Regions from separate parts of the Marinobacter sp. NP-4(2019) genome, predicted to be linked through region 3. Evidence: predicted binding sites of a transcription regulator. Region 3 holds the regulator's gene; each other region holds the start of a gene.

Region 1 (3,279 bases), 370 kb from region 3:
TGCCGTCTCTGATGCGAACCAGGTAATTGTGCCTGAGGGCTATACCGCACAGCCTTTTGTTCCCTGGGGAACGCCTTTGACCGGTGATTATCCGGACTATCGCGCGGATGGAACCAACACCGGGGCTGACCAGGAAAATCAAGTGGGCATGCACCACGATGGCATGCACTTTTTCCCCATCGACCAGAAAGCTGGCGGCAACAGCTCTACGGAAGGTCTGCTGGTGATGAACCATGAATACATCAACCAGTCTGCGCTGCATCCATCCGGTGCCACCACGAACGGAGACGGTACCCGGCCTGCGGATGAGGTCCGCAAGGAAGTGGCTGCCCACGGCATCTCCGTTATCCATATCAAGCGATCCACGGATGGTGAGTGGGACGTGGTCCATGGCAGTCCGTTCAACCGTAGGGTCACCGGTGGCACACCAATGGATCTCCGCGGGCCACTGCGTGGTTATGAAAAGCTGGTCACCAAATACAGTCCAACGGCCACTGAAACCCGGGGCACACTTAACAATTGTGCGATGGGCCCCACTCCCTGGGGAACCTACCTGGCGGCTGAAGAGAACTGGCACGGCTACTTCGCCAACAGCGACGCCACCCAGCCCCGCGAGCAGGTACGGCATGGAGTGGGTTCAGCTTCTCGCTATGACTGGGAGCTGGCCGACAGTGCAGAGGATCGGTACCTGCGGTTTGATGTTTCTGTAAAGGAGGCATCCGCCGACCTGGATTACCGGAACGAAGCCAATACCTATGGCTTCATGGTGGAGATTGATCCGTTCACGCCGGAGAGTAAGCCACAAAAGCGGACTGCCCTGGGGCGTTTTGGGCATGAAGGCGTCATCTTTGCTCCCGCGAAAGAGGGAGAACCGGTGGTTTGCTATTCCGGTGATGATTCCCGTTTCGAATACATCTACAAGTTTGTTTCCGCGCAGCCATACCACGCAGCAACCGCCGGCGGTTACCTGCTGGACGAAGGCACGCTGTATGTGGCGCGCTTCAACGAAGATGGTTCCGGGGATTGGTTGCCACTCTCACTGGACGATGAAGAATTCTCCGCGAAGGTGGCAGCAGCCGTGGGCACCAACGTCGGGGATATTGCCTTTGATGGCTTCGACAGTCAGCAGGATGTTCTGCTCAATACCCGCCTGGCCGCGGACATCGCGGGTGCAACCACAATGGATCGTCCGGAGTGGGGCGCGGTGGACCCGAGAACAGGCGAAGTCTATTTCACCCTGACCAACAACAGTAACCGGGGCAAGGACGGATATGACGACGTCAACGCCGCGAATCCGGTGGTTGAGAACCGCACAGGCCACATCATTCGCTGGATGGAAGCGGGCAATGACCATGCCGCCACGGCGTTTGAGTGGGATATTTTCGTGTTTGCCGGCGAGCAGGGCACCGAAACAGTCGTGGACGGCGAAGCCATTGTGACCCTCGACGATTCCAACCTGTTCAACAGTCCGGATGGTCTCTGGTTCGATTACAACGGTCGTCTGTGGATCCAGACCGATGGGAGCTGGAGTGAGCCGTACCTCAACAACATGATGCTGGCCGCCGATCCGCGGACACGGGATATTCGCCGGTTTTTCGTTGGCCCGTATGGATGTGAGGTTACGGGTGTTGTCACAACCCCGGATGGCAAGACCATGTTTGTCAACATCCAGCATCCACAGGGTAACTGGCCTAATGCCGATGAATCCCGGCCCCGGGATGCAACGGTTATTGTGACCAGGGATGATGGTGGTGTTGTTGGTGCCTGAGTCTATATCCCCCTAGGCTAACCATCACGCCAGACAGCAAACGCGGGCTGCTCAGATAATGAGTGGCCCGCTTTCGTTTTGCTGCTTTAGTTCCAGTTCCCCCTGCCGTTACACGATAACAAATCAACTAAAGTATGAGATCTTCACTCACCTCACTTCAGTAAGCTTCAGAATGGCCTTCAATAACAATACTGATTCAGACAACTCATCATCGAGGTTGGCATGGCACTACTTTCGCGACCTGTGGTCTTTATGGGAGCAATCCTGGCGGTTGCAATCGGGGGCGCTGGCATACTGGTGGCATCTGTGACCGGTCTGGACGCGCCTTCACTGCTCATAGGGATCATTGTTGGCCTGGTGGCCGCTTCCGTCTATTTTGTCCTGCGTGTCCTGGAGCCGGTTGAGCGGGGGCTGAAAGAACTTAACTCTGGTCAGTTGTCTGAGGGGAATCCCCTCAGTGATCAGTGTGGCCGTCTGGTATCGGATGCCAGGGTGGGGCGGGCGCTGGTTGAAACCCTCTCCGGGAGTGCCGATAAAAACGCCATTTCCGCTGCCCAGGTGTCATACGCTGCGGACCAGCTCAAACTTCGGCTGGACCGCCAGGTGGAAGAAACCGCCCAAATGGCAGACTATACCGGCCAGATCACTGAAACCGTCCGGGAGTCATCCCGTCAGGCAACCGATGCTGCGACCATGGCTCAACAGGCAAGTCAGATCAGTGCCGAGGGCCGTCAGGCTTTGACTGGCGCTATTGAAAGCGTGCGGGTCGTGCATCAGCAGTCCGGCGAGAATCTCAGGTTGATTCAGGAGCTGAATGAGAAATCCAACAAGATTCAGGGTGTCACAACCACCATTCAGGGGATCGCCGAACAGACCAATCTGCTGGCCTTGAATGCCGCCATTGAGGCGGCAAGGGCGGGCGACCAGGGGCGCGGTTTTGCCGTGGTGGCGGACGAGGTGCGGCAACTGGCCGGTCGGACGGCCCAGGCCACTGGCGAGGTGGCTGAGACCCTGCAGGATATTCGTAACGACACCACGCTGATTGTTACCCGTATTGAGGACCTGGCCCGAAGTGTGGAGGAAGGCCTGATCTCAGTTGAAAACGTGGGTGAGCAGCTGGATCAGATTCGCGATCAGTCCGATCACCTGCAGCAGCAAGTGGCCCGCATTGCGGAAAATGACCAGAATAACGAGCAGAGCCTTGAGCGGGTATTCATGGCTATCGGCACGGTTCGTGACCAGATTTCCGAAAGCGACGGTAGTGTGAAGTCCCTAGCTGAGCAGGCTGCAACGTTGATGGAGCTGGCCGAGAAAGCAAATGCCGCTTTCGCCCTCAACAGCGATGCCAGCTATCACCGTTTCTTCTACCAGCAGGCAAGGGAAGGGGCGGACAGAATCGGTCAGCTGTTTGAGCAGGCTATTCGTGATGGCAAAATCACCCAGGGAGCGCTGTTCGATAAAACCCGGAAGCCGGTTCCCAACACCCGGCCACAGAAGTATTCCAGTGCATT
Region 2 (3,279 bases), 820 kb from region 3:
TTCGCTGGTTTCCATGCGCACCTGGGGCAGTGGTTGATCCACGGTGTCGCTACCCGCCAAAACCGGGAAGCTGATGGCCAGTGAGGCCAATAAAACCAGCAAGAGATGAGTAACGGAAAGTGATGGGATTACCGGTAATGTCGACTGATTCGGGTTCACCTTGTTTGCTCCGTGGACGGCGCTGGCAATCGTGCAGCGAAAGATACGAGTCAGCCGGGATATTAACAGAAATTCCGCCAGTAACGGGTATTCCCCCATGCAGATCGGGTATTGATCGTCTAACCTGTCATAAGATTGTTTAACAAAAGGTGCGGCGGGTTGGGTGGTACGGCTGCAGTATTCATGGAATGGAGGGCGTCAGTGGATATCCGTCAGGGATTTGAAGAAAAATCACGGCTTGGCCGACTGCTTGTTAATCGGGGGTATTTGTCCACCCGGCAGCTGGACGAGGGGTTGCGCTTGCAGAGGGAAACCGGGCAGCGCCTCGGGGAAGTACTGATCCAGACCGGGTGGATCACCGAACGCGAGCTTTTCAGAGTCCTGAGACAACAGGCTCGTTTCCGCAACGCTGCCGCTGTGTTTACTATGGTGACTCTGCCGCTGCAGCCCCTGGTGAGTTTTGCGGCAAGCCCGGCGGTAAGTGCTTCCCAGGCCACCTCTTCGGAGTCAGGGCCGGTAATGCAGCAGCGTAAGGGGATTTCACCCTTGAGTGATGAGGATATGGCCGGGGTCTCGGGGCAGGGGGATCAGACGCTCGCTCAACGTATTGCTGCCGTCGAGGCCATGGTTTCAGGCGGAAGTGATACCGGTGAGGAGCCGGATGTCATCGAAGGGATCAAACTGACGGCCCATATCTTTGTTCCAGTGCTGAATTTCCTGGATTCCGATCTGACGATAACCGGGGTTCACTATCGCGACGATGGTCCTCGCCACCATGTTGGTGACAATGGCAGGCTTACGCTGGCATTTCCCGAGCGAATCGAGGAGATCCGCATGGATAATATCCGTGTCAGTGGTGGGCACACGCCCCCCATTGGCAATGTCAGTATCAGTGATATCCGCTTCGATCCGGATTCACGAATGACGATCTACACCAGATGAAACGGAAGGCAGGGCTCCGGAGCCTGATCTGACCGATCAGGCACTGGCCAGAATGGTTCTCTGAGAATCGCCGGTTTGCTCGCCATGAGCGCCATAAAGTTTCTGCTGGCCGCTGGCACCGCGGAAGATATCCGTCAGGCGTGACAAACGTTTCTGCATATGACTGATGACACGACCATTATTGCGGTTAATTTCCTGGCAGAACGTCAGTCGTTCATTGGCTTGTGTCCACAGCTCCGCCAGATCGGATAACCCCGCGCTTCGAATGAAGCGGGAAGGCGCACCGCCCTCGGGACGGTATCCCATGGCAACCAGGACGTGGATTTTCTGCTTGGCGCGCGCACGAATCTGATCGAGAACCGTATTCTTCTCGGTCGTTATCGTTTGCAATGCCTGCATATCCGAAGAGGAGAGGCAGGACTTTTCCTGCTCCAGAATGTCCGCTAGCGACTCCAGTTGGCGGATATCCTGGGAAAGAAGGTCTTTCAGTTCATCGATTGCGGCCATGATTTACTCACCCGAAAATGCTTTCATCCATCTCAAGCATTTTCTGGGCCAGTTTCTCAGCGTCAATCTTGTATGAACCATCGGCCAGGGCCGCACGGATCTGCTCAATGCGGTCATCATCCATCTCTGGATAATCACCCAGCTTCTGTTCCAGCTGTTTCAGGTTCTTCGCCTGGCTGCTGAGGTTAACGTTTTCCCCCCGCGCACCCTGAGCCTGGGTTTTGGCCTGCTCTGGCGCCTGTGGCTGGGTACTTTGTGTGGAGCCAGACTTGTCGGCCGTGGTTCTGTGAGTGTTGACCTGGCCGGGGCCAATTCCATTAAAGTCAACTGACATATCGGTACCTGCTTACTCTAATAGGCTGCCCAAGGGCAGCGTTCGCGAATTTTATACTTGCTTATCGGCGGTTGATTCGAAAGCTTTAGGCTATTTTAGCTACAAAAGATTACATATCCGTCATTTGTTTCGCGGGAGGTGGCAAGATCTTGCCGCCTGCGGAAAAAGCACGCCGTACACTTGTTGTTTCGATGACTTACATTGGAATCTCTACCTGTCCCGGGGCGGTGACCAGTGCTTTAACCGTTCGGGACGAGGACAGGTTTTCAACCACTACCTGGTCACCCACGCCGGCATCGGCCATGGCCTTACCCCGTGAGTTGACAGTAAAGCTGCCCTTGCGTGCGGTAATAATAACATGATCTCCCCGGGTGACCGCCGCCGGCGCGGAGAGCAGGTCAGGGGTCATCATTGTGCCGGCATTGACGCCGCGACGCATTTCCATGCCCACCAATTGATCAATGTCAGTAATCACGCCCTTGCGGGTCGCGTTCAGCACGACCGGTTCCGCAGCGATCATGCTGGCCATGATGCGTTCGCCGCGAGCCAGGGGGCGGGCAGCCACCAACCCTTCGCCACGAATGGACACGGAGGCGTTCAGGAACATCCGCCACGGGCGCTCACCCTGGCAGGCGACCTGAAGCGTTGGATGGGTGGATTGCCAGGGGTCGCCACTGAAGCTGACTGCCAGCGGCTGCTCACAGGTTGCCAGGGCCAGCCGACTGTCCAGTCGACCGGTTTTATGTGTGACATCAAACCCTTTTTTCGCCTGTTGCTCTGCGAAAGTCTCCAGAAACGAGTCGGCAGCATGTTTGATCTGCTCGGCCGTGGTGCTTTCCGCACGGGCAAGGCCTGCGGCAGACAGTAACAGTGTGACGACAAAAATGGTGGTGCGCATACGCAGCGGTTTGTCCTATGCTGTCATTATTCAGGCGATGCCTCCTAAGCACTTCAGGATTCGGCATGCCCGCCGTTAAACCCAAACAATGAGTCAAAATACTGGCGAAGTGCCAGTTTCAATAGCTCTCAATAGTTAACCAGCAAAATGCATGCCGGCATATTGGCGGGCAGGCCCGGGAGATAAAGTCATGGCAGGAGTACTCGACAGTGTAAATCAGCGAACGCAGCTGGTAGGGCAGAATCGCCTGGAGCTCCTGTTGTTCCGCCTTCGGGGAAGGCAGATGTATGGCATTAATGTCTTCAAGGTCAAAGAGGTCCTGCAGTGCCCGAAACTGTCCTCCATTCCCCGGAGCCGCAGTGTCGTGCGGGGTGTGGCTCATATTCGTGGAGAAACCATTCCGGTTATCGACCTGGCCATGGCCATCGGGCTTCCGGGT
Region 3 (3,279 bases):
ATCGCGAAATTCCGCAGGCTGCATTTCCCGGCGACGAAGGCGTTGCCATTGCTCCCTCAGGACCGCGGCCTCATCACGGATGACGTGTGCCCTGGGCATGGTTTCCTCGACCAGGTCCATGGTGCGATTGGCCGCCTGGCCGGTCATTTTCACCACGTATTCCAGCCGGTCGGAAGCGTCGGTCATTTTTGACAGGGCTTCCTGTTGTTCCGCGTTGCGGGGATCAATCTGGAAGTTCCGGATCGCCTCGTGGAGACTGCGAGTAAGCCGCCCGACTTCCCGGTACAGGCTCTGATCCCGGACCTCGCTGAGATCATTGATCAGGGTCATCGCTCGGGCATAATTACCGGAATTGACGTGCTCAACCAACTCGTTAGCCTGTGTGCGGAGCTTTTCGGTCACCTCCGGATCAAGGCCGTGCGGATTCTTTTTGCTATCGCTCATGAGAGCCCATCCGACCTTTGGTTACTGGATTCGCTCGAAGATTTTTTCAATCTTCTCCTTGAGGACCGCTGCGGTAAACGGCTTCACCACATAGCCATTCACCCCCGCCTGTGCGGCAGCAACAATCTGATCCCGCTTTGCTTCCGCCGTCACCATGAGAACTGGAAGGGTTTTCAGCTCCTCATCGGCGCGCACTGCCTTCAGCAGATCAAACCCGGACATACCCGGCATGTTCCAGTCGGTCACCAGGAAGTCATACTTGCCACTTTTCAGCATGGGCAGCGCAGTGTTGCCGTCATCGGCTTCGTCGGTATTGGTGAATCCCAGATCACGCAGAAGGTTCTTGATGATCCGTCGCATTGTGGAAAAATCGTCCACAATGAGGATTTTCATGTTCTTGTCCAATGGGACCTCCAGTTTGTAACACCCGGAATACGTTTTATCTTTCTGCCAATAACCTGGCAGGCCGGAGATTTCACCGCTTATTGTGTGGGGATTGCCCCAGTTGTAAAGCGTCGGTTACCAAAAGCTACAGATGGCCAACCTCAGTACACGTTGAGCTGGCGGGTTTCCGGCCTGTTAACCGGCCGCCTCTTTTTGCCAGCCAGTCAGACGGCCCCGAAGTCTCAGTGCTGCCTGACTGTGTATCTGACTGACACGACTTTCGCTCACCCCGAGAACAGCGCCAATTTCCTTGAGGTTAAGCTCCTCCTGGTAGTACAGGCTGAGCACCAGTTTCTCCCGCTCGGGCAATTCTTCAATCGCTTGCACCAGACTTCGCTTGAACGCTGCGGAAGTGATGTCATCCAGGGGATTATCACTGGCCTCTGCTTCTTCTAACGGCAGCTCCCCGGATTCATTGAGCTCATCAAGGCTAAAAAGTCTGCCACTGTTGGCATCACTCAGGCTGGCATGGTACTCGGAAAGCTCCATTCCCAGCTCGTCAGCGACTTCCTGATCCTGAGCTTCACGACCGACACGGTCTTCAACAGCCTTGATGGCCTGGGAAATACGACGGGCATTGCGATGAACAGAACGGGGCACCCAGTCACCCTTGCGGATTTCATCCACCATGGCGCCCCGGATGCGGATACCGGCATAGGTTTCGAAGGTTGCGCCCTTGGTGGAACTGTACCTCTGAGCAGCCTCGAGCAGCCCGATCATTCCGGCCTGCATAAGGTCCTCCAGTTGAACCGATGCCGGCAAGCGGGCCATCAGGTGCAGTGCGATTTTCTTGACCAGCGGGGCATGCTCTTCAACGAGCCGGGAAGCGCCCTTGACGCCGGTTTTCTGATAGATTCCCAGGTGTTTCGCCAATGTCATGCGTCCGGTTTTGTTTTTTTGGTGACAGAATCAAATTCAGACTTCGACGAGCCGCTCCACAAAAAACTCCAGGTGTCCGCGGGGTGATGTAGGTAGCGGCCAGTTGTCGACTTTATCGGCCAACGCCCTGATCGCCAGTGACGCTTTTGCCCTGGGATAAACTTCCAGAACCGCCTTCTGCCGCTGCACCGCTTTCTTGACAGCTTCATCGTAGGGCACGATCCCCACGTATTGTAGTGCCACATCAAGAAACCGCTCAGTGACCCGGGTCAGTTTTTCAAACAGATGCTTGCCTTCCTGCTCATTTCGTACCTGATTGGCCAGAATACGGAAACGGTTCGTGCCATAATCGCGATTCATCAGCTTGATCAGGGCGTAAGCGTCGGTGATGGATGTGGGCTCATCACAAACCACCAGCAACAGTTCCTGTGACGCCCTCAGGAAACTGACCACCGATTCGGAAATGCCCGCCGCAGTATCCACGATGAGCACATCAATCTGGTCTCCGAGTTCGCTAAACGCGTTGATCAGGCCGGCATGCTCCATGGCACTGAGCTGAGTCATACGCTGGGTGCCTGAAGAGGCCGGAACGATTTTGATGCCACCCGGACCGTCGACCAGAATGTCCCTAAGGTCACAATTGCCAGCCAGCACATCTGACAGGTTGCGGTTGGCGGTAATACCCAACAGTACGTCAATATTGGCCAGGCCCAGGTCGGCATCCAGCAACACTACACGACGCCCTTTCTGCGCCAGAGCGATCCCCAGATTGACCGAAACGTTGCTCTTGCCAACGCCGCCCTTTCCGCCAGAAACTGCAATCACCTGTACCGGATGTGGTTTACTCATACTTGGTTTTGTCTCTCGCCACGTTTAACCGAAGGCTCAGTTGTCATTCAACGGCGCCTGTTGCACGCCGGATACTCCGTCATCCGGTATGGCCGGGGATGGTATTCAGGCCCCCTCCGCCACCGCCCGTTGTTGCTGGAGTGTTTTCAGCCGCTCCACGGCCAGCCGAACCAGGGGTACGGCTTCGGCATGATGCAAATCTTCGGGGATCTTCTGACCATCCGTGTAATAAGCCACGGGCAGACCAGACTCCATGACAAACCCCAAAGACTCGCCCAGGGTAAGGGCCTCATCTATTTTAGTCATCACACAGCCCGCAAGATTAGCCATCTTATAGCAATGCCAGACGGATTTCATGATGCGCGGCTGGCTAGTCGCCGAAACCACCAGGTGGGTCCGGATCCTGTGGTGACTGCGGGCCAGTTCTGACAATTGCTGCTCGTAGCCCTTGTCGGAGCTGGTGAGACCGGCGGTATCAATCAGCACCAGGTGACGGTCGGACAATTCATCCAGGATATCGTCCAGGGAGTGACTTTCATCCACCACCCTGACCGGTACATTGAGGATGCGACCAAACACGAACAACTGCTCATGGGCAGCCACCCGATAACGGTCAGTGGTCACCAGCGCCAGGGAATCGGCACCGTGGCGGAGGACATGGCG

What was found. Region 3 encodes FliA, which starts transcription of late flagellar genes. Its sites were predicted from a motif close to CTAAAGTTTNNNNNNNNNNNGCCGNTAA; they were not measured.
Region 1: the regulator FliA is predicted to act here: its motif matches at 1,853-1,880, upstream of EHN06_RS14765 (methyl-accepting chemotaxis protein).
Region 2: the regulator FliA is predicted to act here: its motif matches at 2,004-2,031, upstream of flgM (flagellar biosynthesis anti-sigma factor FlgM).

The regions. Positions count from the first base shown of each region.
Region 1 is NZ_CP034142.1:3,256,336-3,259,614, reverse strand. It holds gene EHN06_RS14770 (PhoX family protein) at 1-1,768, shown strand, start outside; gene EHN06_RS14765 (methyl-accepting chemotaxis protein) at 1,991-3,279, shown strand, end outside.
Region 2 is NZ_CP034142.1:2,067,955-2,071,233, forward strand. It holds gene EHN06_RS09475 (peptidylprolyl isomerase) at 1-159, opposite strand, end outside; gene EHN06_RS09480 (pilus assembly protein PilB) at 361-1,101, shown strand; gene EHN06_RS09485 (flagella synthesis protein FlgN) at 1,138-1,608, opposite strand; gene flgM (flagellar biosynthesis anti-sigma factor FlgM) at 1,616-1,942, opposite strand; gene flgA (flagellar basal body P-ring formation chaperone FlgA) at 2,139-2,840, opposite strand; gene EHN06_RS09500 (chemotaxis protein CheV) at 3,031-3,279, shown strand, end outside.
Region 3 is NZ_CP034142.1:2,891,195-2,894,473, forward strand. It holds gene EHN06_RS13160 (protein phosphatase CheZ) at 1-444, opposite strand, end outside; gene cheY (chemotaxis response regulator CheY) at 466-849, opposite strand; gene EHN06_RS13170 (RNA polymerase sigma factor FliA) at 1,024-1,767, opposite strand; gene EHN06_RS13175 (MinD/ParA family protein) at 1,804-2,616, opposite strand; gene flhF (flagellar biosynthesis protein FlhF) at 2,722-3,279, opposite strand, start outside.